Regions from separate parts of the Gordonia westfalica genome, predicted to be linked through region 2. Evidence: predicted binding sites of a transcription regulator. Region 2 holds the regulator's gene; the other holds the start of a gene.
The links. The regulator HspR, encoded in region 2, represses chaperone genes until heat shock. The targets are predictions, from matches to a motif close to ANNTGAGTNNNNNNNACTCANNT.

Region 1 (15,287 bases), 290 kb from region 2:
CGCTGCTGGAGTTCGGGCGGCGGGCGGTGGTGCATTTCGCGGTGTCCAACAGTGAGGTGCAGATGACCACGAAGTTGGCCGGTGACGAGACGTTCTTCCTGCCGTTCAATCGCGGCGATGACGGGAATGCCGGTAACCCCCTCAACCCGGATGGGTCTCCGTCGTCGTACTTGTGGGAGCAGATCTGGGATCGGGACACCTGGCTCGACATCCTGGGCCGGTTCATGCATCTGCACATTGAGGAGAAGGTCGACCCGGCGACCAATCGGAAGCGTCGTAAGGAGACGATGCTGTTTCCTCGCTTCCACCAGTGGGATGCGGTCACCAAGCTGATCGCGGCCGCCAAGGAGGAGGGGCCGGGCAACAAGTATCTGATTCAACATTCCGCGGGGTCGGGGAAGACGAACTCGATCTCGTGGTTGACACATCGGTTGTCGGTGCTGCACAACGATGCGAACAAGCCGGTGTTCGATGCGGTGCTGGTGATCACCGATCGGACGGTGCTTGATTCCCAGTTGCAGGAAGCGATCCGGCAGATCGATGACACCCCGGGGATGGTGGCGCACATCGATGCGTTGAGTGGCTCGAAGTCGGGCAAGCTTGCACAGGCGTTGGAGTCGGGGACGAAGATCATCATCGTCACCATCCAGACCTTCCCGTACGCACTCGACATCATTCGGACCGGCAAAGGGTTGGAGGGGCGTTCGTTTGCGGTGATCGCCGATGAGGCGCACTCCTCACAGGCCGGTGATGCGTCGAAGCAGTTGAAGAAGGTGCTGACTGCGACCGAGTTTCAGGACGTCGAAGACGGTGGCAGCGTCGACGCTGAAGATGTGCTGGCTGCGGAGATGACTGCGCGTGCGGCGGCGTCGAATATCTCGTTCTTCGCGTTCACGGCCACGCCGAAGGCCAAGACGCTGGAACTGTTCGGGCGGCGACCGGCCGAGGATGTTCCGCCGGAGCCGTTTCACTTGTACTCGATGCAGCAGGCCATTGAAGAGGGCTTCATCCTGGATGTGCTGCGCAACTACACCCCGTACAAGACGGCGTTCCGGTTGTCGCACAACGGGCACAGTTACTCCACCGAGGACACCGATGCCGGCGGGACCGTCGTCGTCGACGCCGACCCGGGCGCGGATTCGCACCTGGTGGACAAGCGGGAAGCCATCAAGTCAGTGATGAATTGGGTGCGGCTGCATCCGACGAACATCGCGCAGAAGGTGCAGATCATCGTCGAGCACTTCCGCTCCAATGTTGCCTGGCGCCTCAATGGCAAGGCCAAGGCGATGGTGGTGACGAGCTCACGCATGGCGGCGGTGCGCTACAAGTTGGCCTTCGACGCCTATGTTGCCGACCAGGGATACACCGATGTGGCGGCGTTGGTGGCATTCTCCGGTGACATCACCGATGACGACAACGGCCTGGACAAGGTCACCGAAACCAGCATGAACCCGGGGCTGAAGGGACGCGACCTGCGAGTCGCTTTCGCGACTGACGAATATCAGGTCATGTTGGTGGCCAACAAGTTCCAGACCGGTTTCGATCAGCCACTGCTAGTAGCGATGTACGTCGACAAGCGGCTCTCCGGGGTCCAGGCGGTACAAACGCTGTCGCGGCTGAACCGTACCGCGCCCGGCAAAGATCAGACCTTTGTCATCGACTTCGCGAATGCCGCCGAGGACGTCGTCGACGCATTCGAGCCGTACTACGAGGCGACGACGCTGTCGGATGTCACCGACCTCAACATCGTGCACGCCACCATGGCCAAACTCGACGCCGCCGATATCTATCAGTGGAGCGAGGTCAACAGCCTTGCCGCTGACTTTGTCGCGAACAAGGGCAACAACGCCCTGACCAAGTGGGTCACGCCCGCGCAGCACCGATTCCGAGATCGTGAACGAGACGCAACGACCGCTGGCGACACGGCTGCGCTCGATGAACTGGACATGTTCCGCAAGGACGTCGGGACGTTCATCCGCCAGTACGACTTCCTCTCCCAACTGTTCGACTACCAGGATGTCGACCTGGAGAAGCTGTCGATCTACCTGCGTTACCTCGCGCCGGTGATCCGGCGCGAGAACGTGCAGCACGCGATCGACCTGTCGGCAGTCGATTTCGACTACCTTCGCCAGAACAAGCAGTCAACAACTAGCGGCACGCTCGAAGGTGGTGCGCAGCTGCCGCCGGCCGGTGAAGGTGGAGGAAGTGGCTCCGTACGCGATCCGGAAATGGTTGAGCTCGACGACGTGATTGCCACGATTAATGACCTGTTCGAGGGTGTTCACTCCGACGCTGACGTTCGCAGTGTTGTCACCCACCTGCGGGACAAGTTGGAAGAGAGCGAGAATCTGAAGACTCAGGCTCGCAACAATTCTCAAGCGCAGTTCGAGGCCAGCCCGGACATCGATATCGAGTTCAACGGTGCCGTGATTGAGGCGATGGATGCGCACTCGGATCTCTCCGGGCAGATACTCAACAACGCTGTGATCCGAGACAAGCTGGTATCGGAGCTGGTCCCGGCGATCTACCGTCGGTTGCGAGTGGAGCACGGACCGTGAGTTCGGCACAACAACGTCCGACGTCAACGAGAAGGAGTTCCTGATGGGGTTTCAGACGCCGCTGTACGAGCTCAGCGAGTATCTGAAGTGGGCGGAGCTGGGGAAGATTCAGCTGCCCGATTTCCAACGCGGGTATAAGTGGGAGGACGAACGAATTCGGCAACTGCTCGTGACCGTCCTTCGTGGTCACCCGCTGGGTGTGGTGATGCTTCTCAACACGGGCAACGATCAAATTCGCTTCAAGCCTCGCCCGATTGAAGGCACCAACGTACCCACCGGAACACACGCAGAGTCGCTGTTGTTGGACGGGCAGCAGCGGTTGACGTCCCTGACCCAAGCATTGACCGCCGATGGCGTTGTACACACCATGGACAGCCGCGGCAAACGCATGGATCGCCGCTACTTCATCGACATGCACCTCGCTGTTCAGGGTGAGGACCGCATCGACGAAGCAGTTCTGTCCCTGCCTGGTGACGGAATCGAACGCATCAACTTTGGCAAAAACGTTGTCCGCGACGTTTCTACACCTGAAAAGCAGCGGGCCGTGGGTCTGTTTCCGGTGAACCTGATCTTCGGCGACGCCATGTCTTGGCTGTTTGATCTTGAGGACCGCGACCTCGCTAAAGAATTCAACAACGATGTCATCAAACCGACTGGCACCTACAATATCCCGGCAATCGAGCTCGACAAGGACACCAGCAAAGGTGCAGTGGCGACGGTATTCGAGAAGGTCAACGTCGGTGGGCTCCCACTCAATGTGTTCGAACTGTTGACCGCAACCTTCGCCGGCGACCCCGACTACTACGAATCGCATGGCACAGATTTTCGCCTCAACGACGACTGGAAGGAAACGCAGGCGAAGTTCGTCGCGTATCCCGTGCTCGCTGGCTTGGAGAACACAGACTTCCTGCAGGCCGTCACGCTACTCACCACCCGCAAACGTAATCTCGCCTATATTGGCCCGAGGCCTCCCGCCGTGTCCGCGAAGCGTGAAGACGTCCTGAAGCTCACGCTCGACGACTATCTGGAATGGGTTGGGCCGCTTCGCGAAGCGTTCATCTGGGCGTCGGACTTCTTGGCCGACCGTCACGTCTTCGACACCAAGTTCCTGCCCTATCCCAAGCAATTGGTTCCGCTCGCTGCCATTCGAGTGGCGATGGGCCACGACGCCGACCTTCTCGGTCCCCGCGAGAAGTTGGTCCGTTGGTTCTGGTGTGGGATTCTCGGTGAGTTGTACGGTGGCGCAATCGAAACGCGGTTCGTGCGTGATCTCGAGCAGGTGCCGGAATGGGCCCGTGGCCATGCCGGTGCCGCAACCCCCAACACCGTCAACGACGCAACGTTTGTGGAATCCCGACTCCATTCGCTGCGGACGCGAAATGCCGCTGCGTACAAAGGGATCTACGCTCTGCTGCTCGGCAACGAGGCCCGCGACTGGATGGAAGACAAGGCGCTCGACAAGGTTCAGTACGTCAGCCTCGCCGTTGACATCCACCACATCTTCCCGAAGAAGTGGTGTGAAAGTCACAAGATCGATGATGAACGTCGCGAGAGCATCGTGAACAAAACCGCGATCTCTGCAGTCACCAATCGCACTATCGGCGGCAGCGCGCCCTCGGTGTATCTCGCGCAGATCGAGAAGAAGGCGCAGATCGACGACGTGATGGCAGGTCCCCGATAACCGGTCCAGTCGGTCCTAGAGCCAGTTCTTTCTTGCGGTCGGTCAGTCGATCTCGCAGCCCACGGGGTGGTGCTGGTGGGTGCATCGGGCAGCGTACTCGGCCGGGGTCTTGTAGCCCAGCGCTGAGTGGCGGTGTCGGTGGTTGTGGTCGTCTTTGAAGTCTTCGATGACCACGCGGGCCTCCAACAGGGTGGGCCAGCAGTTGCGGTTCAAACACTCGTCGCGCAACCGGTTGTTGAACGACTCGATGAACCCGTTGTTCCACGGCGTGCCAGGCGGAATGTAGGAGATCCCCACCGACCCTGCACAGAACGTCTGGAGGGCCTCAGAGATGAACTCAGGGCCGTTGTCCATGCGCAGCACCTTCGGTGGGCCACCCCAGATCGCGAAGGTCTTCTTCAACTCCTCGATCAACCGGTCGGCGGCGATCGAGCGATCCACAATGTTGAGCAGCGACATCCGGGTGTGTTCATCGACCATGGACGCGATCTTGATCTTGTGTCCGTCGACAGTGGAGTCGAACTGAAAGTCCAATGCCCACACCACTTTCGGTGCGTCCGCGGTGACAATCGGCACCGACGACTGGCCGGCCCGTTTACGCCGCGGCGCCCGGCGCACCTGCAATCCTTCTTCCTTCCACAGCCGGTGGACCTTCTTCTTGTTCACGGTGTCGCCTTCGTCGAAACGTAGCCAGGCCCACGCCCGACGGAACCCGTGGCGTGGGTTCTGACGGGCGTAGGTTCGTAGCTGCTGGCGCAGGCCAGCATCCGGGTCAGCCGGGGTGTGCGCTTGCGGCAGTTGACGATACGCTGAACGAGCAAGCCCAACAACCTTGCACGCCTTGCGTTCTGACATGTTCATCACGTCTTTGAGCATGTCGATGGCGGCGCGTTTGGCGGTTGGGCTCAGAATTTTCCCTTGGCGATCTCCCGTAGCGCGTCCTTCTCCAACTCGGCATCGGCGAGCAGCCGCTTGAGCCGGCCGTTCTGCTCACGCAGCTCCTTGAGCTCCTTGGCCGCGTCACCGTCCATGCCGCCGTACTGGCGGCGCCAGTTGTACAACGTCGCTGCCGACACCTCGAGGTCGGCGGCGATCTCCTCGCCGGTCTTGCCCTGCGCCGCCAACTCGTCAGCCCGGCGCAACTTGCGCACAATGTCCTCTGCCGAGTGGCGCTTGCGTCCTGCCATGATCCTCATCGTCCCTTCTCTGCCCTCAACAGGGCAATCAGGACTCTAAAACAGACCGGACCGGTTCACGGGGGACACGCCAGTGAGGCTCGACGGTCTGGTCGAAGCCCACCTGGTTCCAGCCTCGTCTCTGCGCGCCGACGACTTCGATTCCTACTTCGTCGAGCGTCGGCGACGATTGTGCGACCTGGTGGAGGATGCGATGGGCAAGGCGGTGCCGCGAGATGTGGGCCACGGCGCTGAGGAAGACTCGACGCAGTTCGAGATCGCCGAGATCGAGGAACTGCCGGACGAGGTAGATTAACCGATTGGGCGGACTGTCCTGATCGAAACAATAGCTCAGATCCACTCCTATTGCTGTCTGGCAGCGGAACGTCGCGCGAGCGAACTGATATGCTCACCTAGCGCTATGAGATCCGGATGGATCGGTGATCCAGTCTTGGCCGCATCGACTGCAGTCTCACGCACTCGCTCGTTGAGAAGTGCACCGCCTTGAGGCAGTAGGTGTTCGGAATTGAGGAATTTCTTGATGTTTCGAGGAGGCTTGCCGCCCGCGTTTGCCTCCCATTGCTTTTGGATAGCGTCCCACGAAACATCGTGTTGAGTCAGAATCCCTGACGCTGGGAGATAGCAGATAATGTCGGGCTTTCCAAGCCCGTAAACCTCGATGCGGTCGAGCGTTTTCGATTCCACTGCAGATTTCGCCAGCTCAGCGAGCATGTCCGCTTCGTCGACACGAAGCGCTGCAAGCTGACCGACCGACGCCAGTGTTGCCGTGTTGTCTCCCGATTTATAGGTCGCTTTGATATCTTCCCACACTGGCTGAAGGATGCGATTCGTCAATCCGTCGAGGACTACCAAGATTGACCCGTTCGTGGCCTGAAACATGAACCGTGCTTCGGCCAAGGACTTGGCGCGCGCAGCACCACGCATCGCGTAGATACCTGCCGAGGCTTCAACCAGCTGGGTGCGGAGCAGGTTCTCCAGAACGTACTGATCATGTAGGCCCTCAACCACCACGGCAACATTCATGAGCTGAAGAAGATCACCCATGGCCAATCCGAGGTCGATTCCTGCAACTTCTGCCTCTATCGAATCGCTGATTGCCAAACGCCAAGGACGGAGGGCCGTAGCGCCAGCGGCATTGCGATAGGTGAGAATCCGTTGTGCTCCAGGGCTGCCAATTACGAGCGGAGAATGTGTCGCAGCAATTATGCTGATCTGTGCGCGGTCGATGAGATTTGTCAGACCATCGGCCACCCGCTGCTCTGCCAGCCGGTGCAATCCGCGTTCGGGTTCGTCGCACAAGAATAAGGTGGGGCGCGTCTCACGCTCGGCGAGGGCGAGGGCGATCGCAAGGTTGGTCCATCGCAATTGTGCGCTTGATAGCTCGCAGATTCCAGCCCAATTAGAATCTGAGGTTCCTATTGAAAATTCCCAATGGGGCTGGCTGCCCAATAGTAGCTGATCGGGGTTTGGTACGTTGAATCGCAATACGGGCGGATTGATCAGAACCTCACTGAGGTAACTGTTGCACTTGTGTTCTATTGCGGCGATACCCTCGGCCAGTTTTGGTGCAACCGCGAAACCGCCATCCTTGGTCGCAGCATAGGCGGTGGGGCGAGATTTCTCAGTGCCGCGTTGCGGTTGACCTACAATTGACTTCAGAGTCAACGAGTCAGCATCGAACTCGTCAGAAAGTCCATCGATTATCGATACCGGAGATATTGTACACGAAGAACCCAAGCGTACTACTGGAAATGCGGAAGGTGATCCTCGGTGGAGTGATTCGCTATTCCCGCTCGAATATCGATAAGAAGGTGCCATGTAGTATTCAAAAACGTTGACATCTTCCACGAGGGCATCGGACAAGAATCGCGGTTCATCCTCGTGGTTGTGAATATCTTCAATGAACTGGCTCAGTTTGATACAGGAATCCTCGAGGGATCTTCTGAGATGAGCGTTCTCGAACGGATGACCCGCGAGCCAGAGTACGCGTCGGCCGTCCTCGCGCGATTGAAGCGTGAAGCGGCCGTTCTCGGCGATGTGCTGTAGGGCCAGTCGGTCGCTACTTGGCAGGCCGCGCTCGACTGAATGTAGCTCGATCAGCGCGTCGAGCTTCTGTAAAATCGTCCAGTCGTGGTCAGGTGCGCGTGACTCCTCGTAAAGAATCTCGTATTCGTCAAACCTGCTAGACGTGTACATCTGTCCACGCAGCTCTCGTGTTGCCCGAGACAGCTGTTCGGATAGCTTCTTGGTGAACCCACTGCTGGGATTGCTTGACACGTCGACCCAGAAGTGGAGGTCGGCGCGCACGCCACTGGATAGTCGGCCGGACAGTGCATCGGCGATGCAGTGAAGCAGTCGCGTCTTGCCCGCGCCGTTGAGGCCATAAAGGACGGACAACTGCTCGTTCAGTTCGAAATGCACCATCTCGTCCAACGGTGCTTTTGCGCGTACCGATACATGAGTGAGTTCGAAGCCGTCGCCAGTGATCGACATGGGCGGAGCCTATCGCGGTCGACGGCCCCCGGAGTGTTCGTTCCGCGGCCGCTACTCGATCTACGAACCGAAGCGGTCCACTCCACTCGCGTCGTGGCAGGTCTGCTGGCTGCAGTCGTCTTAGTCATTGGGCGGCTGACGAGCCTATGGTCTGGATCACTGCGAGTCCAGGATTTGTGGCTGGTGCGGCGTTCCAGTCCAGGAATCCAGGATTTGTGGTCTGCAGTCCAGACTTCGGGCGAGCGCGGCATCTTGGATAGAGTGACACACATCACAAGATTGGTAGGCATGAGCGGAATGGACTCAACTTTGTTGGCGTTGCATCCTGCGTATGGCTCATACTTGAGCCTGTTGGACTAAAGAGAAAGGTGCACGCGAGTGGACAGCTTCACCCCCACCACGAAGACACAGCAGGCATTGAGCGCTGCTGTGCAGGCGGCGGCCAGTGCTGGCAACCCCGACGTGCGGCCCGCCCACATCCTGGTGGCACTGCTCGATCAGTCCGACGGCATCGCGTCTCCGCTGCTCAAGGCAGTGGGCGTGGACCCGTCGAATGTTCGTGCGCAGGCCCAGATGTTGGTCGACCGCATGCCGACGGTTGCGCAGGCCAGTGCCACCCCACAACTCTCCCGCGAATCGATCGCGGCGGTCAGCGCGGCTCAGCAGCTGGCCGGTGAACTCGGCGACGAGTACGTCTCGACCGAGCACATCGTCGTCGGTCTGGCGACCGGTGACTCCGATGTCGCCAAGTTGCTGCACAACGCCGGAGCAACCCCCCAGGAACTGCGGGATGCGTTCGTCGCAGTCCGCGGGAGCCGACGCGTCACGAGCGAGGACCCGGAGTCGACCTACCAGGCGCTCGAGAAGTACTCGACCGACCTGACGGCAGCCGCCCGTGAGGGCAAGCTCGACCCGGTCATCGGTCGCGACACCGAGATCCGGCGCGTCGTGCAGGTGCTCAGCCGACGGACCAAGAACAACCCGGTCCTCATCGGTGAGCCCGGCGTCGGCAAGACCGCGATCGTCGAGGGCCTCGCCCAGCGTGTCGTCGCCGGTGACGTGCCCGAGTCGCTGCGGAACAAGACTGTCATCTCCCTCGACATGGGTTCGATGGTCGCCGGCGCGAAGTATCGCGGCGAGTTCGAGGAGCGGCTGAAGGCCGTGCTCGACGAGATCAAGAACTCCGACGGCCAGATCATCACCTTCATCGATGAGCTGCACACCATCGTCGGAGCCGGTGCCACAGGCGATTCCGCGATGGACGCCGGCAACATGATCAAGCCGATGCTCGCTCGTGGTGAGCTGCGGCTGGTCGGTGCCACGACCCTCGAGGAATACCGTAAGTACATCGAGAAGGACGCCGCGCTCGAGCGTCGATTCCAGCAGGTGTACGTCGGCGAACCGTCGGTCGAGGATGCCATCGGCATCCTGCGCGGCCTGAAGGACCGGTACGAGGTGCACCACGGTGTGCGCATCACCGACTCCGCATTGGTCGCTGCCGCAACTCTTTCCGACCGCTACATCACCTCGCGCTTCCTCCCCGACAAGGCCATCGACCTCGTCGACGAGGCGGCGTCGCGGCTGCGGATGGAGATCGACTCGCGCCCCGTCGAGATCGACGAGGTCGAGCGCATCGTCCGCCGGCTCGAGGTCGAAGAGGTTGCGCTGCAGAAGGAAACGGACGCGGCGTCGAAGGAACGGCTCGAGAAGTTGCGCGCCGAACTGGCCGACCAGAAGGAGAAGCTCAACGAGCTGTCCGCACGGTGGCAGTCGGAGAAGACCGCGATCGACGCGGTACGCGACCTCAAGGAAGAGCTGGATCGTCTCCGTGGAGAAGCCGAACGCGCCGAGCGCGACGGTGACCTCGGACGCGCAGCCGAGCTGCGGTACGGCCGAATCCCCGGACTGGAGAAGGAACTCGAGGCCGCGCTGGAGAAGACCGGTACCGATCCCGGGCAGGACGTGATGCTCCAGGAGGAGGTCGGACCCGACGACGTGGCACAGGTCGTGTCGTCGTGGACCGGAATCCCGGCCGGACGCATGCTCGAAGGTGAGACCGCCAAGCTGCTGCGCATGGAGGACGAACTGGGCAAGCGAGTCATCGGACAGAAGGCTGCCGTCGAGGCCGTCTCCGACGCGGTGCGTCGTGCCCGGGCCGGCGTCGCCGACCCGAACCGGCCACTGGGTTCGTTCATGTTCCTCGGCCCGACCGGCGTCGGCAAGACCGAGCTGGCCAAGGCGCTCGCCGAGTTCTTGTTCGACGACGAGCGGGCGATGGTCCGCATCGACATGAGCGAGTACGGCGAGAAGCACAGCGTCGCAAGGCTCGTCGGTGCTCCACCCGGTTACGTCGGGTATGAGGCCGGTGGTCAGCTGACCGAGGCGGTGCGGCGTCGGCCGTACACGGTGGTCCTGTTCGACGAGATCGAGAAGGCCCATCCGGACGTGTTCGACGTGCTGCTGCAGGTGCTCGACGAAGGTCGACTCACCGACGGCCAGGGACGGACGGTGGACTTCCGCAACACCATCCTGATCCTGACGTCGAACCTCGGCGCCGGTGGCGACAAGGAACACGTCATGAACGCGGTGCGCTCGGCCTTCAAGCCCGAGTTCATCAACCGCCTCGACGACGTGGTCATCTTCGACCCGCTGAGCCCCGAGGAGCTGGTGGCGATCGTCGACATCCAGCTCGGACAGCTCAAGAAGCGGCTGGCCCAGCGTCGCCTCGACCTCGAGGTCTCGCCGAAGGCCAAGGAATGGCTGGGTGCACGTGGATTCGATCCGCTGTACGGCGCCCGTCCGCTCCGCCGCCTGGTGCAGCAGGCCATCGGCGACCAGCTCGCCAGGCAGCTGCTCTCCGGCGACATCCGCGACGGCGACATCGTTCCGGTGAACGTCAGTGCCGACGGCGAGTCGCTGGTCCTCGGCTGATCACGAGTGACGCGACCAGGGGCCCATCCCTTCGGGGGTGGGCCCCTTTTGTCGTTTGGCGCTGCAGACGGGTCAGCGGGGGCGAGTCGACCACTCGCGACCCCGCACGTCCTGGCATCATCGCTGACATGAGCAGGATGAACGCCGTCGAGCTGCCGGCCACCGCGCTCGGCGAATTCCTGGAGTCGACGGCGTTCGCCGAGATGCTCGACCCCGACGACGAGCGGTCCGCATCACGGGACGCGCGGGCGCGGAAGGCCGAGGTCGTCGACGTCATACGCGCGATCGACGCCAACGCGGGTCGACGGTTCGTCGATCGTGAGCGCGCCGGTGAGGTGATCATCGGCGGGCTGCGGGGCGGCGGACTCGGGGTGCGGCCGTCGGTGGTCGACGCGGTTCTGGATCTTCTGCGGCCGGTCGGCGTCGCAGCGCCGGGCGCGCCGAAGCCCGTTCCTCTCGAGGTGCAGTCGGTGCTCGGTGTGTACGTCTACGCCCTGGTCGATCCGCGTGACGCGTCGGTGTTCTACGTGGGTGCGGGCCGCGGGAATCGAGTCCACCAGCATGCGCGTGCGGCCCTCGCCGGCGCGACGCCCGATGCGGGGGAGGTTGTCGGGGAAGCCGATTCGCCGGCGACCTGGTCCGCGACCGAGGAACGCATCCGGGACATCGACGCCGACGGATTCGGCGTGGAGCACTGGATACTCCGGCATGGCGACGACGTCGTCGACTCCGCTGACGCGCTGGCGGCGTATGTCCGTCGGTACACGGTCGAATTCGCGGAGCTGGCGCGACTCCCGCTGACGAACAGTGCGCCCAGCGGTGCAATCCAGCTGGAGGAGATGGTGTTACGGCATGCGGCGCCGCTCGCGCCGCCACTGCCCGAGCCCTGTGTGCTGGTGAAGGTCGACGACTCCGCCCGGCCGGACGCCGGCGCCGACCAGATCTACGAGTGGGCGAGAAGTGGATGGCGGGCCGGACCGCATCGAACGGTGCCCGATCTCCCGGTCCTGGTGTTCGCCGACGACATCGTCCGTGCGGTGCACCGCGTCGACTACTGGGAGGCGTATCGGGACGCCGACGGCAACCTCGACCCGAAGCGGTGGGTGTACACCGGAGCGCCGGATCCCGAGCTGGAGGAGCGGTACGTCGGGACCAGCCTGCGCGAGGTGCGCGAGCGACGCGGCGGGAAGTGGAACCACAACGGGTGGCACCCGTACGGGCAGGTGTGACCGGTCGGTACGACGAAAACCGCCCCTGCAAAACACCCTCCAGAGGGTCGCCGCTGACACATACACACTTTCGTCGGCGGTCCTGTGGAGGGTGCTCTCCAGGGGCGGTTCGCAGCGGCGCGGCACTGGCACCCGGGCTGCGGGGGAGACCTAGCCGACGGCGGCCAGGCCGGGCACCGTCTGACGCAGACGGATCAGTCCGTCACGGATGCGGGACTTGACCGTGGGCAGTGCGACGCCGAGGTGCTCGGAGACCTCGCGGTAGGTGAGTCCGTGGAAGTAGGCGAGCTCGATGGCCTGCCGCTGAAGAGGCGTGAGGGCTTCGAGGCCGGTGTGGATCAGTCGGGCGATCTCCCGGCGCTCCACGGACTCGCTGACCTCGTCGATCTCGCGACCGGTATCGGCGATGCCGTAGGCGACGGTGCGCCGGGTCGCGGCGGATTCCGAACGCACCCGGTCGACGGCCCGGCGATGCGCCAGGGTGAGAATCCAGGAGAGTGCGGACCCGGACCTGGGGTCGTAGGTCTCGGCGTTGCGCCAGACGGCCAGGAAGGTCTCTTGGGTCGCTTCCTCGCTGTAACCGGGATCGCGCAACACCCGCAGGGTCATGCCGTACACCCGGTCGCACGTGGCGTCGTAGAACTCGGCGAAGGCGTCCATGTCCCCGGTTGCCACACGGGAGAGGAGCTTGTTGAGATCGGCCTCATTCATCACGAAACTCCTTGCCGCAGATGTATTTTCGCTCGTCCGGAGCGGGGTCGGCGACCGGGTTGAAGTGCTCTGGACTGCGATGTGTTCAACGCTAGGCGGGTTGCGGCGAGAAGTGATTGTCGCGAGACACAACGGGATGCTTTCGCAATCTTTGATAACAGAAAGGTAACGGCGGCGATCTGTCGTAGCCGTACCGTAGCCTGCGCCACGAAGGGAGACGTATGTCTGACGACACCATAGAGGGGCCGGACGGTCGGCGGCGCTGCTTCTGGGCCGGGCGGGAACCGGAGACCACCTACCACGACACCGAGTGGGGATTCCCGACCACCGACGATACGTCGTTGTTCGAGCGCGCCTGTCTCGAGGGATTCCAGTCCGGCCTCAGCTGGCGCACGATCCTGCTCAAGCGTGAGAACTTCCGCGCGGCATTCGCCGGCTTCGACGTCGAGAAGGTGGCGCGCTACACCGACGCCGACGTGACGCGACTGCTGGGCGACGCGGGCATCATCCGGCATCGCGGCAAGATCGAGGCGGCGATCAACAACGCGCAACGGGCCGTCGACCTCATCGACGAGCACGGATCGCTCGAGTCGTACTTCTGGGGATACGCCCCGGCCGGCGCGCACGTCCCCCACTCGATGACGACGTCGCCGGAATCGGTCGCGATGTCGAAGGACCTCAAGAAGCGGGGATGGCGCTTCGTCGGTCCGACGACGATGTTCGCGCTGATGCAGGCGACCGGGATCGTCAACGACCATGCCTACGAATGCGTCATTCGGGAAAAGGTGGACGCCGCCCTTCGGCAGCGATTGTAGACAATCCGACGATATGCCATCATCCCTGCATGAACGCCCAGATCGGCATCGGCATGGTGTGCCCGTTCGACATGGCCCTCGACCGTGAGCTGTGGCGTTGGATGCCGGATTCGGTCTCGCTCCACTTCACGCGGACCGGCTACCTCGACGCCCCCGTCGACGTCGAGCTGTGCCGGGATCTCAACAATCACGCCGAGATCTCGGCGGCGGTCCGCGCCGTCTCGTCGGTCGGGCCGCGGGCGTTCGGCTACGCGTGTGCGTCGGGCAGCTTCGTCTACGGGATGGCGGGCGCGGTGGAGATCTCCAACTGCATGATCGCGGCGGGCGCGGAGCGGGCGGTCACCACGTCGGAGGCGTTGATCCGGGCACTCGACACGATGAACGTCGGCACGCTGGCCGTGGCGACGCCGTACACCGCCGCGCTCACCGGGCTGCTCTGCGACTTCCTCGCCGAGGCCGGGAGGTGCGTCGTCGCCCAGGCGGGTCTCGGCCGCGACCACGAGATCTGGACGATCCCGTATCACGTGACGGCCGACCTCATCCGCGCCGCGAATCATCCCGACGCCGACGCCGTCTTCGTCTCCTGCACCAACCTGTGGACCTACGACATCCTGGCCGACCTGGAGGCCGAGCTCGGCAAGCCGGTTCTCTCCGCCAACCAGGTGACCGCCTGGGCGACACTCTGCGACGCCGGTGTGCTCGGCGGTGAGATCACCCCCGCGGGCTGGTCGACAACCCCTGCACAATCGCTGTTCACCCGTAGCATTGCCGCATGACCTCTGACACCGCGACGTTCGGCGAGGCGGGTACCGCCAAGTACGTGAACCTGACGACCTACCGCAAGGACGGCACCCCGGTGACCTCGCCGCTGTGGGCGGCACTCGACGGCGACCGCCTCGTCATGTGGACGGTCGCCGACTCGTGGAAGGTCAAGCGGCTGCGGCGCGACCCACGGGTGGTCGTGCAGGCCTGCGATGTACGGGGACGCAAACTGTTCGGCGAACCCGTCACCGGCACCGCCGAGGTGCTGGACGACGCCGGCAGCGACCGGGTCAAGCGGGCGATCGCCGACAAATACGGTCTGTTCGGGCGAATCAGCCTCATCGGCAGCAAGATTCGCCGTGGCAGACACGGCAGCGTGGGAATAGCGATCACCGCGGCGTAGCGGGCGCCCGGCGGGTGCCGCCGGGCGACAACGAGCCGTCAAGAACGGCCGGCCTGCCGTAAGAAAGCCGTTAAGAACTCTCCTGTGCCGCTCGCGGCGCGTGATCCTTCGGTGTGCCCATCACACGGTGGGCCATCGGTGCGATCAGAGAGTGAGACGTCGTGGCGGATCTGCTGTTCCTGCTGCTTGCCATCTCCGGGTTCGGCTTGTGCATACTGGCCGTTCGCGGCCTCGACCTGCGGATCAAGTCGTGACCGCCGACGGGGTGATCAGCGTCGCTCTGCTGGCGCTCGCGGCGATCACGGTGCTGCTCCTCCTCCTGGCTCTCGTGTACCCGGAGAGGTTCTGAGAAGCGATGAGCACAACTGTTGCCGGGCTCCTGCAGGTCGGGACGCTCGTCGTGATCCTGGCCGCCGTCTACGTGCCGCTGGGCGATCACATGGCGCGCGTGTACACCGGCGAACGAGACCTCGGCGTCGAGCGTATGCTCTATCGACTTGCCCGCGTC
Region 2 (15,287 bases):
CCTGGCGATAGCCGGCGAGGATGTCGGGATCGGTGATCACCATTCCGTCGGGAAGGGCGGCGGCCAGCGAACTCGTGTCGGCACTCATGCGTTCAGCGTATTCTTCGCCGCGCCGGCCGCGGTTTCACTTTGACACACCTGCCGGTCAGAGCGCCGGAGGCGTATCAATGATGTCGTGAGCGACTTCAACACGACCATCATCAATGAGTTCCGCACCAACAACGGACATGTCGACACCGCGGGGTTCGGGAAGAACCTCGTCCTGCTGCACACGCTCGGCGCCAAATCCGGGGAGCCACGGATACACCCGCTGTTCGGCCTTGCCGACGACGGCTCCTGGCTCGTCGTCGGGTCCTTCGCCGGTTCCCCGACGACACCGGCATGGGTACACAACCTTCGCGCCCACCCCGATTCGGTCGCGGTCGAGGCCCCCGCCGCCGACGGCATCGAGCGGTACGACACGCAGGTCACCGAGTTCACCGACGACGAATGGGACGCCGCCTGGGCGAAGTTCACGGCTTTCACCGACCAGTTCGTGAAGTACACCGAGACCGCGCAGGGCCGGAAGTTCCCGATCTTCCGCCTGACCCCCAGAGCCTGACCGCGCGAGCCTGATCGGCGACACCCGGATCGCGGCACCGCACCGCCCGGTCGTCGTCGCTCTACTCTGGGCAGGGTGTTCGAGGTTGGCGAATGCGCGGCCGGCTTCACCATCGACGAGTTCCTCGGCGGGGGTGCGAGCGCGGACGTCTTCCGTGCCCATCGCGACGACGGCAACGGGCCGATCGCGCTCAAAGTGCTGCACCCGAACGCCGCCGACCACGCCCGGGTCCGGGAACGGTTCGAGCGGGAGTTCGGGATCGCCTCGCTCCTCGACCACCCGCACATCGTCCGGATGCGCGCGCACGGCGAGATCGCCTTGGCGCCCGGTTCTCTCGGCCCCGGCACCTGCCGTCGATGTGGTTGGCCATGCAGTACGCCCCCGGTCCGGCGGCCACCGCATTGGTCCCCGGTGACGCCGACGAACCCGACGTGGAGACGATCCTGCGGGTGGCCGGGCAGATCGCCGGCGCTCTCGACTACGCCCACGGCCGGGAAATCCTCCACCGCGACGTCAAACCCGCGAACATCCTGCTCTCCCGGCCCCTCGACGCCGACGACGACACACCCGTCGACGCGTACCTCTCGGACTTCGGGATCGCCCAATTCCTCGACGACACAAGACCACTCGCACGCAACGGTCGAGTGCAGGGTTCCATCGGCTACGCCTCGCCCGAATTACTTCAGGCACAGCGACTCTCGCCGGCCAGCGACAACTACTCCTTCGCGTGCAGCCTCGTCGAACTGTTCACCGGCACACCTCCGTACCCGCGCCACACGTCGTTCGCGATCACCTACGCACACATCAACGACGAGCCGCCGCGCCTCACCCGGCGTCGGCCGTGGCTTCCGTCGGCCATGGATTCCATCTTCGCCAAGGCACTCGCCAAGTCGCCGCAGGACCGTTATCCGACGTGCACGGATCTCGTCGACATCCTCGCCCGGCTCATGCGCGACGTACCCGTTCCCGAGCCGACTCGTTCGCGATGGTGGGGACGCCCGCATCGTCCGTGACGGCCGACCGGCGGATCAGGTCTCGTCGAGTCCGTAGACGCGGACCGCGGTGTCGCGGAAGATGCGTCGTAACGACTCGTCGCCCCACTGGGACACGCAGTCGACCAGCGCGCCGACGAGAACGTCGATCGCGGCGTTCGGACGGTCGATCGGATAGTTGGACCCGAACATGATGCGATCGGACCCGAAGTGGGTGACGACGTGTTCGACGAACGGACCGATCATCTCGCGCAGGGTCGCCTGTCCCCCGATGTTGCCCCACCGGTCGTGGCCGTAGCCCAGGATCGGCATGGCCAGGCCGGAAAGCTTCACCACCACATTGCGATACGACGCCAGCGTGGTCATTCGTTCCCGCCACAGTCGCCAGATGTCCGCACGCGCCGCGGCCGTCGCGCCGGTACGCGTCCCGATCGGGCCGAACACCCCCGCCGGCATCCCGAAGTGATCGAGCACGATCGTCGTGTCCGGATACTCGCGCGCCAGGTCGATCACGTCGTAGAGCTGATGGGAGTAGACCGCCGCCTCGAAGACGAGTTTGCGTGCGGCCAACTCGGCGAAGCCCTCGAGGAAGGAGGCCGACGACAGGATGTTGTCGGCGTCGCCGCCGGCGCGGACACGCGGGTCGGGGTGTCGCGTCGCCACCAGCCGGACGCCACGGACCCGAGAGGAGACCGAGAACTGCTGGTCGAGCGTCTCCGCGAAGTCGTGGTCCCGAGGATCACCGTGCGCGACGATCGCCCCAGACGCGGAGCACCGGCCCGACCGAACGGGAGATGCTCCAGGTAGCGCGTCTCCTCCACGGCGGTGCTGTGGGCCGAGGCCTGCTCCCCGGCCGGCAACGCTTTGCGCCAGTGCGACTCGACGTGGACGACGGTGTCGATGGGCACGCCCACGACCGTCGACACGAGTGCCGCGTCGGTGGCGTACTGCCGCGGTTCGTAGGGTCGCGCGACCGTTCGCGGGGTCAGCACGAACTCACGGTCGGCGCGCGAGGCGATGAGCGGGAACGCACGGTCCCCCAATCGGGGGACGAACCCGTAGAGGCGCGACGAACGGGTTGCCGCCCAGGGGGTGTGCCGCGGATTCCAGTGCTGCACATGCGCGTCGACGATGGCCGGGAGGACACCGTCGAGGGACGTCATCCTCGTACCTTGCCACACCCGATCACCCATCCGACATACGATGACGGATCCTGAATTCCGGGGCGAAGAACGGCTAGTGTGGGTCTCTTGGAACAGGCGGGGGACGAACGCTGACGGAGGTTGTCCAGACAGCATGGCGAGCCACTCACGCCACACGTTGCATCAGCTGCGAACAGCGGTGAACCGGCAGCCCGACCGGTTCGTGACCAACGTCTACACCCGGATGTTCGCGATCGATCCCGACCTCCGGGACCTGTTCGGCGTCTCGATGGCCGCACAGCAGATCGCCTTCCATCGCGTGATCGACCATGTACTCGAAGCCATCCCCGCGGAGTCCGGCCACGCCGACCTCGTCGAGTTCCTCGCCCAGCTGGGTCGCGACCATCGCAAGTTCGGCGTCGAACCCGAGCACTACCACGTCATGTACTCGGCCCTCATGGGCGAGTTCGCCAGCCTGATGGAGGGCTACTGGGACCCCGAGGCCCAACAAACGGTCTCGCAGGCGATGATGCTCGTCACCGGCGTGATGCGTGGGGCCGCCGAGACGGCCACCCATCCCGCCCGGTGGACCGCCGAGGTCGTCGAGAAGTACCGCATCAGCCGCGACCTCGCCGTCGTGCGACTCATCGCGCATGCACCGCTGACGTTCAACGCCGGCCAGTACCTCGAGGTCCACACGCCGCAGTGGCCCAAGCAGTGGCGCAACTTCTCGCCGTCGATCCCCCCGAACCCGGCCGGTGAACTGGAGTTCCACGTACGGGCGATCAAGGGTGGGACGGTCAGTTCGGCCATCGTCAGCGAGACCAGCGTCGGAGACGTCTGGACGCTGTCCCAGAGTCACGGCACACTGCACGTCGACCGGGACCGGCCCGTGCTGATGGTCGCCGGCGGTACCGGGCTCGCGCCGCTGCGTGCGCTGCTCATCGAGATGTCCAAGCGCGCGGACTCGCCGCCGACGCACATCTTCTACGGCATGCGGTATCCCGGCGAGCTCTACGACCTGAGTGTGCTCCGGCGTATCGCGTCGACCAATCCGTGGTTGCAGGTCACCGCGGTGTCGGAGGAGGAGCAGGATCCGTGGTGGATCACCGCGGTGGCGGCGCCTGCCGAACTCGGGATCGACCACCGGATCGGCACCCTCGCCGACGTCGTCGTCGACGCCGGGAACTGGGAGAACCATCAGGTACTGATCGCGGGGTCGTCGCAGATGATCGAGGCGACCCGGCGCAAGCTGATCATCGCCGGGGTCCGGGCGAGCCGTATCCAGCACGATCCGGTCTAGTCGGTCCGGTTCCCCGGCTCACCTCGTCAGGGCGCCGACTGTCCCGGTTCTCCCGGAGCGGGCACCTCGATGGTGGTGGTCTCCGTCTCGGTCACCGTGAAGGGGCCGGGTATCTCTTCGGTCACCGTGGTCGTCCGGGTGACCGGACGCGGCGCGGTGGTGACCGTCGTCGTGCGGGCCTGCGTCTCGGTTTCGGTCCGGGTGACCGTCGTCGCGTCGGCGGTGACGGTCACGGCCGCGGGTGTCTCGGTGAGGGTGACCGACACGGGTTCGGGGGTCTCGCCCTCACCGGCCAGGAGCAGGGCCAGTCCGACGGCACCGAGGAACACCGCGGCTCCGATCGCGGCACCGACGAACCACCAGCGTCGTCCGGTCGACACCCGCGGGGCCGCCGCGGGCGCAGACAGCGCCACCAGGGCGGCGTCGGCCGCGCCGATCGCCGAGGCCAGCGACGGGTTGCCGGCAACCGTCACAGGCCGCTGCGCGGCGTACTCGACGGCCGGGGCGATACCCGGCAGCTCCGCCCCCGGCCCGACGACGATGATCGAGGTGATGTCGCGACCGCGCGGCAGCTTGGTGACGGCCGTCGAGAGCTCGGACGCCCCGTCCGGATCGGTGACCGGCGCGAGCCGGTTGGTGGTGAAGTCGGCCGTCCCGAGGACCGCGCCCGACGTCGTGTCGATCGTGGCCAGTGCCGTACCGGCCGCCGGAGCGGCATCGCGGTCGAGGTCGACGACGGCGACGACGCCGCCGCGGGTCGCGTGAGTGCACGCGATCTCGGCGAGCGCCGAGGCATATCCGGTGACGACGACGCGGTCGTACCAGGACTCGGCCGCGGTCTCCGAGGCGAAGACCTGGGCCAGATGCTTGCGGACGTCCTCGCGGGAGACGGAGACACCGATCTGATCGACGACGACCGGGACCGACTCGACGAGTTCGACGATCGCGGTCTCGACCGCGGGGGCAGAGGGGTCCGGCAGGTCGACGAGATTGCTGGCCAGGATGTGGCCGTCGGCGTCACGGACGACGGATGCGATCTGGTCGTCCACGACAGATATCCCGAGAACCACGGATCCGGGCAGTCCCCCGCCCGCCGGTTCCTGGGTCATCGTCACCTCCACATCGACGTTTGCCCATGAAGCCTAGCGGCTGGCGTCGAATCCGTGGCAGCGGGATCGTCGGGGTGGCCCGTCAGACCGACTCGGCCGGATGCTGCGTGTACGCGGCGTCGCGCACCGCCTCGTCGGTCTCCAGTCCCGCACCGAGCGCTCCACCGACCGTGGCGAGCGAACACGTCAGCCACGCCACCTCCAGATAGTCGGTGATCCCGGGATCGTGACCGAGTGCGTCGCCGAAGACCTGCGGGACCACCAGACACAGGGCGCCGACGGTCGCGAGGACGAAGAGCGCCGCGTAGAACGCCGCGACCCCCAGCACGACGGTGATGACGGTGACGGTGTTGAACAGGACGATCTGCTGGCGCGACTGCCGCGACGTTCCCCGCTCCCACAGGTTCGCGCCGATGATCAGCGTGGCGGTGATGGCGATGATCGAGCCGATGGCCACTCCGGTCAGCCGAATCCACCCGAAGGTGTCCGCGAGCAGCCAGATGTCGGCGGTCACCAGCGCAAAGACCCCGGCCGCGATCGCACCGGTGAGCGCGCGGGACAGTCCCAGCGCCAGGCTCCAGGGCCGGTTGGCACGCACCATTCCGGAGAGGAGCCGGAGATTGCCCGTCAGCACCCGGGCGGTGAACGCGGTGCCCTCGTCGTCGACGTCGGTGCCGAGCTGGCGGACACGGTGCTGCAACGGCGACTTCGACGGTGACTTCCGGTGCTCCCTGAGATACTCGGCGTCGGCACCGAGAAGTTGTCCGACGAGCCCGGTGACGGTGTTTCGCGCCCGCTGGCGCAGACCGGTCGGGCCGAGGGCCGGTACCGAGAGGACCGCAACACCGTGCACCGCGTTCGCGTGTGCGACAACCGGGCGTTTCCCCACATGCAGGGGCAGGTCGGTCAGGCAGACCACCAGGTCCCATTCATGTTCGAGGAGAACGTCTCTCGCGGCGTCGACGATCTGCGCGTCGGTTGCCGGTGGCTGCACGATGGACGCCTCCACGACCTCGATCTGCCATCGGGCACCGGGGTAGGTCGTGTGCACGTGTTCGACCAGATCCTCGTCGACGATTTTGCGTGCGAGCCCGATCGGTTGCCCGGGGGCGGCCAGGATTCCGAGAACGACGACGGCTTCCTCGTCGGGTGGGGACGCCTCGTCCTCGAACTCCATGGGGTGAGCTTCCTTTCGCGACCGCCCGGGGACGGCCTGATCAGGTGGTGACGGTCTCGATCGGGGTGTGCCGTTCGACGGTCGACCGGGTCGGCATACCCGGCGAGGTTCAGCCGAATCGATTCGCGAGCGCCCGCAACGTGCCCTCGATACCCTGACCGTTCTTCTTGTCGTAGCCGATCAGTTCCATGATCTTCGGAAACTTGAGCGTCGAGTAGTCGAAGGTCTCGGTGACCTGAGTGGTCGTCGGTGAGGTGGCCTCCAGCTCCCAACGCCAGCGATGGCCCATGGGGTGCTTCCACTCGACGACCCGGTCGGTGTCGACGTCGGTCGCGGTGGAAGTGATGGTGTACGGCACGCCGAACTGCTTCATCCCGACGCTGAATCGCGCGCCGGGGGTGAGCTTTTCCGGACCCTTGACCGGCGTGTCCCGCACCGTCCCCGAACCGTCCAGTTCGGGATGACGATGCGGATTGGCGATGAGGGCGAAGACCTCGGCGGCCGGTGCGTCGACGACGATGCGCCGAGAAACGCGGTGCGGGCCCGTGTCAACGGTGGTGACGGTGTCGGAAGCCATACCTCCAAGGTACGCGGGACCTACCGGTCGCCCTGACGGAACGAACCGGACCGTTCAGTCGCCGGAGCGCTTCCGCCGCGGCTGCCACACGACGAGGGCGTTGGTCCGGGGCACCGGGACGAGCTCGCCGCCGCGGCGGTTCCGCGACGCGGCGACCTCGTCGGTGAGCTCACGGACGCGCTGCTGCAGCGCCTCGACCTGATTGCTCAGATCGATGATCCGTTTGATACCTGCGAGGTTGACACCCTCCTCCTGCGAGAGACGCTGGATCTCACGCAGGAGGTCGACATCGCGGGAGGAGTAGCGGCGACCGCCGCCACTCGTCCGCTGCGGGGTGACCAGACCGAGGCGGTCATAGGTCCGCAGGGTCTGAGCATGCATGCCGGCGAGCTCGGCGGCCACCGAGATCATGAAGGTCGCGCCGTCGGCGTCGAAGTTCTTCTGACCGGCCATCACTCATCGCCCCCAGTTCGCCCGTGGATCGAAACCGCTTGCCCTTTCGGCCTGGTCGTAGGCGCGCATCGCCTCGATGGCAGCGTCGTCGAGCTTGTCCGGCACCGCTACCTTGACGGTGACGAGCAGATCGCCCGCGCCGCCGGACCGTTTGGGGACGCCGCGGCCGCGCACGCGGAGCGTCCGGCCGTCGGTGGTGTTCGGCGGGATCTTGACCCCGACCGAACCCTCGAGCGTCGGTACCGAGACCGTCGCGCCGAGAACGAGTTCGGAGATCCGCACCGGCAACTGCACGCGAAGGTCGTTGCCGCTGCGCGTGAACTGCTTGTGCGGGGTGACATGTACGACGACGTACAGGTCGCCCGACGGCGCGCCGCGGCGCCCGGCCTCGCCCTGTCCGGCGAGCCGAATGCGTTGGCCGTCTTCGACTCCGGCAGGGATACGCACGTTGATGGTGCGGGTCCGGTTCTTCACGCCGCTGCCGGAGCAGTCGGCGCACGGGTCGTCGATCCGCGAACCGGTGCCCTGGCAGTCCTGGCAGGGTTCGCTGAACCCGAAGGCGCCCTGGTTGCGGCTGACGAAGCCGGAGCCGTTGCAGTTGGGGCACACTCGCGGGCTGGTGCCCGGCTTGGCACCCGAGCCGTGACAGGTCGTACACGGGGACGGGCTGGTCACGCGCAGCGGGACCGTCGTGCCGAGGGCCGCGTCCTTGAAGGACAGCGTGGTCTCGGTCTCGAGGTCCTTGCCGCGGCGCGGACGGCTGGCCGTCGACGTGCGTTGTGTTCCTCCGCCGCGGTTGAAGAGGCCGTCGAAGATGTCGCCGAATCCGCCGCCACCGCCGCCGGTCTGAGCCCCGCCGAACAGGTCGCCCAGATCGAAGTCGTTGCCACCGGTCGTGTACGTCGTACCGCCGCCGGGGAATCCGCCCGGGAATCCGTTGCCGCCGCCGCGGAATCGTCCGCCGGCGAACATGGCACGGGTCTCGTCGTACTCTTTGCGCTTCTCGGGATCGCTCAGCACACTGTGGGCTTCGGACACCCGCTTGAAGCGCTCTTCGGCCGCGGAATCGCCGGGATTGGCGTCCGGGTGCAGCTCGCGGGCGAGCTTGCGATAGGCCTTCTTGATCTCTTCAGCCGAAGCGTCAGAAGCAACGCCCAGGTCCTTGTAGAAGTCGTGTTCCAACCACTCACGTTGTGGAGCCACCAGACGTCACCTCCTTCAGGTCTTCTGTTGTCTGGATTGGTGTTTCAGTTGCCACCCGCTCCCTGAGGTGCGAGCGGAGCGAGCCACGAAGGGTTCTTCGCCCTTCGTGGCTCGTCGCTTGCGCTCCTCGCACCTCAGGGATCGGTGGTCGGATCGCCGCTCATGCACGGGCGACGGTTGCCTTATTGTGCACCGCCCTGGTCACCGGCGGGCTGCGGATCGGTGACCGTGACCATGGCGGTACGGATCACCTTCTCGCCCAGGCGGTAACCACAGCGGTACACCGCGCCGATGACCGGGTGGTCGCCGGTGCCGTCGTGCTGGACCGCTTCGTGGAGTTCGGGGTTGAACTCGTCACCCGCGGCACCGAAGGCCTCGAGACCCTCGGCGTTCAGCGCACCGGTCAGCTTGTCGGCGACGGCCCGCAGCGGGCCGCTCTCGAGATCGCCGTGCTCACGGGCACGGTCGAGGTCGTCGAGAACCGGGAGGAGCTTGTCGATCAGGATCTGCTTGCCGTAGGCAACCGATCCCTGCTTCTCCTCGGCCGCACGCCGCCGGAAGTTGGCGAACTGCGCGCGTTCGCGCTGCAGATCCGCCGTCAGCTCGGCGACCCGGGCATCCGCCGACGTCTCGTCGGCGGGCTGCCCGTTCTCGGACTCGTTCACGGCGGGTTCGGCGGCGGCCGGGCCGGGACCGGCGGCCGGCTCGTCGCGCACCTCACCCGTTTCCGGGTCGATGCGACGACGGTCGGTCACCGTCACCGGCTCGTCGCCGGACCCATTCGTCGAATGGGATCCTGCGGTCACTTGTTCTCCTTGGTGTCGGCGTCGTCCACGACCTCGGCGTCGACGACATCGGGATCACTGTCGGCAGCGGCCTCACCGTCGGCGGATTCCGCAGCGGCGTTGGCGTAGATCGCCTGGCCGAGAGCCTGCGACTCCTCCGACAGCTTCTCGATCGCGGACTTGATCGCGGCGGAGTCGGTGCCCTTGAGCGCTTCCTTCGCCTCGGCGACCGCAGCCTCGACCTTGTCCTTAACGTCGCCCGGGACCTTGTCCTCGTTGTCCTTGAGGAACTTCTCGGTCTGGTGGACCAGCGACTCCGCCTGGTTGCGGGTCTCGGCCTCTTCGCGACGCTTGCGGTCCTCGTCGGCGTGGGCTTCCGCGTCCTTGATCATGCGGTCGATCTCGTCCTTGCTCAGGCCGGAACCGTCCTGGATGCGGATCGAGTTCTCCTTGCCGGTGCCCTTGTCCTTCGCGGTGACGTGCACGATGCCGTTGGCGTCGATGTCGAAGGTCACCTCGATCTGCGGGACACCCTGCGGTGCGGGCGCGATGCCACCCAGCTCGAAGCTGCCGAGCAGCTTGTTGTGCGAGGCGATCTCACGCTCACCCTGGTACACCTGGATCTGCACCGACGGCTGGTTGTCCTCGGCCGTGGTGTAGGTCTCCGAGCGCTTGGTCGGGATGGTGGTGTTGCGCTCGATCAGCTTGTGCATCACGCCGCCCTTGGTCTCGATGCCGAGGGACAGCGGGGTGACGTCGAGCAGCAGCACGTCCTTGACCTCGCCGCGGAGAACGCCGGCCTGCAGGGCGGCGCCGACGGCGACGACCTCGTCCGGGTTGACGCCCTTGTTGGGCTCGCGGCCACCGGTCAGTTCCTTCACCAGGTCGGTGACGGCCGGCATACGGGTCGAACCACCGACGAGCACGACATGGTCGATGTCGCCGACGGAGATGCCCGCATCCTTGATGACGGCCTGGAACGGTGCGCGGGTGCGCTCGAGCAGATCAGAGGTGATCCGCTGGAACTCGCTGCGCGACAGCTGCTCATCGAGGAACAGCGGGTTCTTGTCGGCGTCGACGGTGATGTAGGGCAGGTTGATCGAGGTGCTCTGCGAGCTGGACAGTTCGATCTTGGCCTTCTCGGCAGCCTCACGCAGACGCTGCAGAGCCATCTTGTCCTTGGTCAGGTCGACGCCGTGCTGGCTCTTGAACTTCTCGACGAGCCAGTCGACGACGCGCTGATCCCAGTCGTCACCACCGAGGTGGTTGTCGCCGGAGGTCGCGCGGACCTCGACCACACCGTCGCCGATCTCGAGCAGCGAGACGTCGAAGGTGCCGCCACCGAGGTCGAAGACCAGGATGGTCTGTTCCTTCTCGCCCTTGTCGAGTCCGTAGGCCAGGGCGGCCGCGGTGGGCTCGTTGACGATGCGGAGCACGTTGAGGCCCGCGATCTGGCCGGCTTCCTTGGTGGCCTGACGCTGGGCGTCGTTGAAGTACGCGGGGACGGTGATCACGGCGTCGGTGACGTCCTCACCGAGGTAGGCCTCGGCGTCGCGCTTGAGCTTCATGAGCGTGCGCGCGCTGATCTCCTGTGGGGTGTACTTCTTGTCGTCGATCTCGATCGTCCAGTTGCCCTCACCCATGTGGCGCTTGACCGAGCGGATGGTGCGGTCGACGTTGGTGACCGCCTGATTCTTGGCCGGCTGACCGACGAGTACCTCGCCGTTACGCGCAAAGGCCACCACGGACGGCGTGGTCCGCGAGCCCTCGGCGTTGGCGATGACCGAAGCTTCGCCACCTTCGAGCACCGACACCACGGAGTTGGTGGTGCCGAGGTCGATTCCAACAGCACGAGACATGTTTGGCTTCCTCCTAGTTTGTGGGTGTGCACCCAAGTCCTTTGGCCCCGCGGTTCGATGACGCGGGGATGATGTCCGAAACCCTGCGCGAGGCGGACTTCAGTGCGTCCGACTCATGTCCTACTGAAAATGGAGCGTCGAGTCAAACCTACTTGAGTCCCTGTCACTCAGGTTTCTCGAAGTGTGTAACGGACCCCCTTTCGGGTTTGTTCCCGTATCGCGAGAAAAAGTTGAGCGAATTTCACTCAAGGAGCCTTCGGCGGGTGTGGTCCTTGACACATCTGGCCGCACGGGGCAGATTTCCCCAACAGGAAGCATCCGATTCCACTTACCGCGAATGGGCGATCCGCCTCGCCCTCGCCGACTGTGAAGGACGGCCGATGACGCTGCCCCGACCGACGACCGAGGAACCAGACGCCTCGGCCGCACGCCCCTATCGGATCGCCGTGTGGGGCCCCGGGGAGGTCGGTGGCGCCGTCATCCGCGCCGCCGTCGCCGACCCCGCCTTCGAGGTCGTCGGCGCCCTCGTCCACAACCGCGAGAAAGAGGGCAGAGACATCGGCGAGCTGGTGCGGACCGATCCGCTCGGGATCGCCGCCACGCGCGACCGCGAGGCGTTCAAAGAACTCGACGTCGACTGTGTCGTCCTCACTCCCGCTCCGGCCGCGGTGATCAAAGGTCTCGACGACGACGTCATCGATCTGCTCGAATCGGGGAAGAACGTCGTGGCGACCGCCGCGTATCACAACGTGTCGATGCCCAACTGGCTCAGTCCGTTCCGCAAGTCCCCCAGCGCATGCTCGAGGCCTGCCATACCGGCGGCGCCACCCTGCACGGGACCGGCGTACATCCGACCTTCATCGTCGAGCGGGTCGCGATGACGATGGCCAAGGCGATGTCGTCGGTGAGTCATGTGCGATCGGTGGAGGCCGTCGACTTCTCCCGCGCCGGATCGATGTGGGGTGGGTTGGGAGCACTCGGCTTCGGCGCCGAACTCGACTCCCTCGGCGCCGAGTCACCGGTCGCACGCGGCGGCGACATCTACTACGGCGATCTCACCGGCAACGTCGCCCACGCGCTGTACGGCGCGGACAGTTCCGAGGTGCGGGTCGAGACATCGCTGCGCGGCATCCCGGCCGAACGGAACGCGCAGGTCGGTTCGACGACCATCACGAAGGGCACTGCGGCCGCCCTGCACCTGACGCATCGCGGCTATCTCGGCGACCATCACTTCTTCACCAACGAGGAATGCTGGTATCTCGCTTCGGTACCCACTCGGCCCGCTCGCTCCGCTCCCGGCGCCGAAGTCGTGTACCGCGGCGATGACCTGCCGTTCGGCGGGTTCACCAGCCCGATCGCGTACACGCTGGTCATCAGCGGCGAACCGGCCGAGATGCGCACCCAGATCGAGTTCGGCAACGGATCCGGTCACACCAACCCGATCACGACCGCATCGGTGCGTGCCGTGCTCGACGCCATCCCGGCGGTGGTCGACGCCGAACCGGGCATCCTCGTCGACGACGTCGGCCCTCACTACCGGCACGACGATCGGGTCCGGCTCCCGTGACCGGGGACGCCCGACCCGAGGTCGTCGCATGGAACGGCCTCATCGACGCACTCCGGTCCGCCGGCGACAAGCTCGCCGCCGACACCGCGGACCTCGATCCGGCCGAGCAGGCCGACGGGTTCCGCGCCCTGGTGCGCGGGTTGTCGAATCAGTTGTCGCGCTTCGAGGTCGATCGTGAACGGCCCGAACTGGTGCCGTTCAACGGGTGGCGTCACAAGTTCCTGATGGACAACCCCGATTTCCGGTACTGGGTCACCGAGGTGCGCGGTGACCGCGCGTACCGCATCCGCGGCAACCGCGGCGATGCGTCGTACGTGTCGGTGACCGTCTACCGGCGGACGGGCGGCATCGGTTCGGAGGCAACGGCTCGAATCGACAGCGATGCCATCGGATTCGACGACGACGGCGGCTTCGAGATCGTCCTCGGCGGTACCGCACCGGGCGCAGGCGACTGGCTGGAGTTGCCGGAGAAGTCCGGTGTCATCTGGGTACGGTTCTTCCACGACGACGTCGACCGGGACGAATTGGGCTGGTGCAGAATCGAACCGGTGGCCGAGACACCCGTACCACCGTCGATCGATCCGGGGAGGTTCGCGACCTCGTTGGGCACCCTCGCGGCCACGACCTCGATGCTGCCGACGATCTTCGAGATCTCGACCAAGGACGATCTCGATCCACCGAATGCCCTGCGGCACTGGTCGGAGATGGCCGGTGGTGCCGTCTTCACGGAACCCGGAATCCATTACGTCCGCGGCGGTTGGCAGCTCGGACCCGGCGAGGCGCTGGTCATCGAAGGGGAGGTCGTCGACTGCCGGTATTGGAACATCCTGGCCTACAGCCGCTTTCTGAACTCCCTGGACTTCCGGTATCGGCCGGTTTCGTACACGGGCGCGACCGCAACGGTCGTCGACGGTCGGTATCGGTTCGTGGTCGCTGCGGAGAATCCGGGCGGTTCGGGCGACTGGATCGATTCCGAGGGGCGCGACTTCGGGATCATCGTGATGCGTTTCCTGCAGCCGGCCGCGCCCCCTCCCCTGCCGTCCGCTCGGGTTGTCCCGCTCGTCGAACTGCGAGGTGAGTGATGGTGAAGTGGACGCCGCCGCAGCGGAGTGAGGTCGCCGAGGACATCTACGCGGCCGCGGAAGCCGATCGGCTTGCCCGCCCCGAGCGGTACCGGCTGGGGGTCGAGGCAACCGACGCGATCGTCGAACGGGCCACTGCCGAGCACGGTGTCGAGGGGTTGGGCGACCCGGCGCTGTGGCGGCCTGGCTTGGAGCGGTACCTGGCTTCGGCAGCCGAGGACGGGCGTCTGAACGCAGTCGGCGTACGCAATGCGCAGGACGCGGTGATCGGGAAGCTACGGGCGCGCTCCATCTTCGACAAGACCCTGAACGAGAGCCCGGAGGTGGCCGAGCGCGCGGTGCTCCCGCCGATCGTGATCATCGGCGGCTGGCGCACCGGGACGACGTTCCTGTACCGGCTGATGTCCCGCGACCCCCGGCTCCGCGCACCGCGGCCCGTGGAGTTGTACGCCCCGTGGCGGGTCGCGAAGCTGTCCCCGGAAGAACGCGAACGGTTGATCGAGACCCAGGCCGCCGAGCCCAACCCGCTACACCTGCTGAATCCGGCGATGGCCGCGGTCCACGACTCCGGACCGGCGCTCCCCGAGGAATGCGTACTCGGCATGGGAACGACCATGCGCAACTGGGCATTCAGCTCGACGATGCGCCTCGACAGCTACTCCCGGTGGCTGGCAGACCAGGACTTCGCCGGTGAGTACGCAGCGCATCGGACGATGCTGCAGATCCTCGACGACGGCTCTCGACGACGCTGGCTGCTGAAGGCACCGGCCCACACGCCCGAGCTGGTCGACCTTGCCCAGACATATCCCGGCGTCTGCATCGTCCATCTGCATCGCGACGTCGTGGAGACCGTGGCGTCGGGCGCGAGCCTGTTCGCGACCTACCGCTCGACCTACAGCGACGAGGTCGACGGCCATGACGTCGGTCGATTCCAGATCGAGCAGTCGAAGTTGTGGTTCCGGCGTGCGCTCGAGTTCCGCGACTCCCGCGCGGCCGGATCGGCGACAGTCGTCGACATCGACTACCAGGACCTGGTGTCCCGGCCCGCAGAGACCATCGAACGGGTTTATGCAGCAGCCGATCTCGATGCTCCAGACGTGGCGACGATTCTCGCCGAGCACAACGCGGAACAACCGCGTCACGGGAAGGGCAGACATCGGTACAGCCCCGAGGAGTTCGGGATCGAGCCCGACGCGCTCAGGGAACGGATGGCGTTCTACACCGATGCCGTCGCCGAATGGACGTCGAGCCCCACCCCACGGTGATCGCCGGGTCGCGGATCCCGCAACGTCGGGTTGCACTTGGGTCTCCGTCCGTCGGGTTCCCGGTAGAGCTGTCTCATGCGGCGCTACCGTCGGATATTCCGATGTCGGGAGGTCGAGATGGGCGAGACCACATCGAGTGTCACACGGTGGGCGCCCTGGCGCGTGGCACCGG

Region 1: a site for HspR is predicted at 8,215-8,237, ahead of clpB (ATP-dependent chaperone ClpB). Genes of this name have one in related genera too.

What each region holds. Positions count from the first base shown of each region.
Region 1 is NZ_FNLM01000036.1:430,863-446,149, forward strand. It holds gene BLU62_RS28325 (type I restriction endonuclease subunit R) at 1-2,558, shown strand, start outside; gene BLU62_RS28330 (GmrSD restriction endonuclease domain-containing protein) at 2,602-4,239, shown strand; one part of gene BLU62_RS28335 (IS3 family transposase) at 4,282-5,159, opposite strand; one part of gene BLU62_RS28335 (IS3 family transposase) at 5,159-5,426, opposite strand; gene BLU62_RS28345 (hypothetical protein) at 5,509-5,730, shown strand; gene BLU62_RS32625 (ATP-binding protein) at 5,778-7,928, opposite strand; gene clpB (ATP-dependent chaperone ClpB) at 8,307-10,859, shown strand; gene BLU62_RS28360 (hypothetical protein) at 10,997-12,088, shown strand; gene sigK (ECF RNA polymerase sigma factor SigK) at 12,239-12,799, opposite strand; gene BLU62_RS28370 (DNA-3-methyladenine glycosylase I) at 13,021-13,614, shown strand; gene BLU62_RS28375 (maleate cis-trans isomerase family protein) at 13,644-14,390, shown strand; gene BLU62_RS28380 (PPOX class F420-dependent oxidoreductase) at 14,387-14,779, shown strand; gene BLU62_RS28385 (potassium-transporting ATPase subunit F) at 15,030-15,128, shown strand; gene kdpA (potassium-transporting ATPase subunit KdpA) at 15,135-15,287, shown strand, end outside.
Region 2 is NZ_FNLM01000036.1:140,515-155,801, reverse strand. It holds gene BLU62_RS27055 (FAD-binding oxidoreductase) at 1-88, opposite strand, end outside; gene BLU62_RS27050 (nitroreductase/quinone reductase family protein) at 176-601, shown strand; partial or broken gene BLU62_RS27045 (serine/threonine-protein kinase) at 677-1,614, shown strand; partial or broken gene BLU62_RS27040 (amidohydrolase family protein) at 1,630-2,756, opposite strand; gene BLU62_RS27035 (FAD-binding oxidoreductase) at 2,890-4,038, shown strand; gene BLU62_RS27030 (hypothetical protein) at 4,065-5,147, opposite strand; gene BLU62_RS27025 (hypothetical protein) at 5,230-6,324, opposite strand; gene BLU62_RS27020 (SRPBCC family protein) at 6,434-6,901, opposite strand; gene BLU62_RS27015 (heat shock protein transcriptional repressor HspR) at 6,956-7,354, opposite strand; gene dnaJ (molecular chaperone DnaJ) at 7,358-8,557, opposite strand; gene grpE (nucleotide exchange factor GrpE) at 8,740-9,363, opposite strand; gene dnaK (molecular chaperone DnaK) at 9,360-11,201, opposite strand; gene BLU62_RS34100 (hypothetical protein) at 11,582-12,082, shown strand; gene BLU62_RS26995 (hypothetical protein) at 11,998-12,768, shown strand; gene BLU62_RS26990 (DUF1214 domain-containing protein) at 12,765-13,850, shown strand; gene BLU62_RS26985 (sulfotransferase) at 13,850-15,115, shown strand; gene BLU62_RS26980 (DUF1353 domain-containing protein) at 15,233-15,287, shown strand, end outside.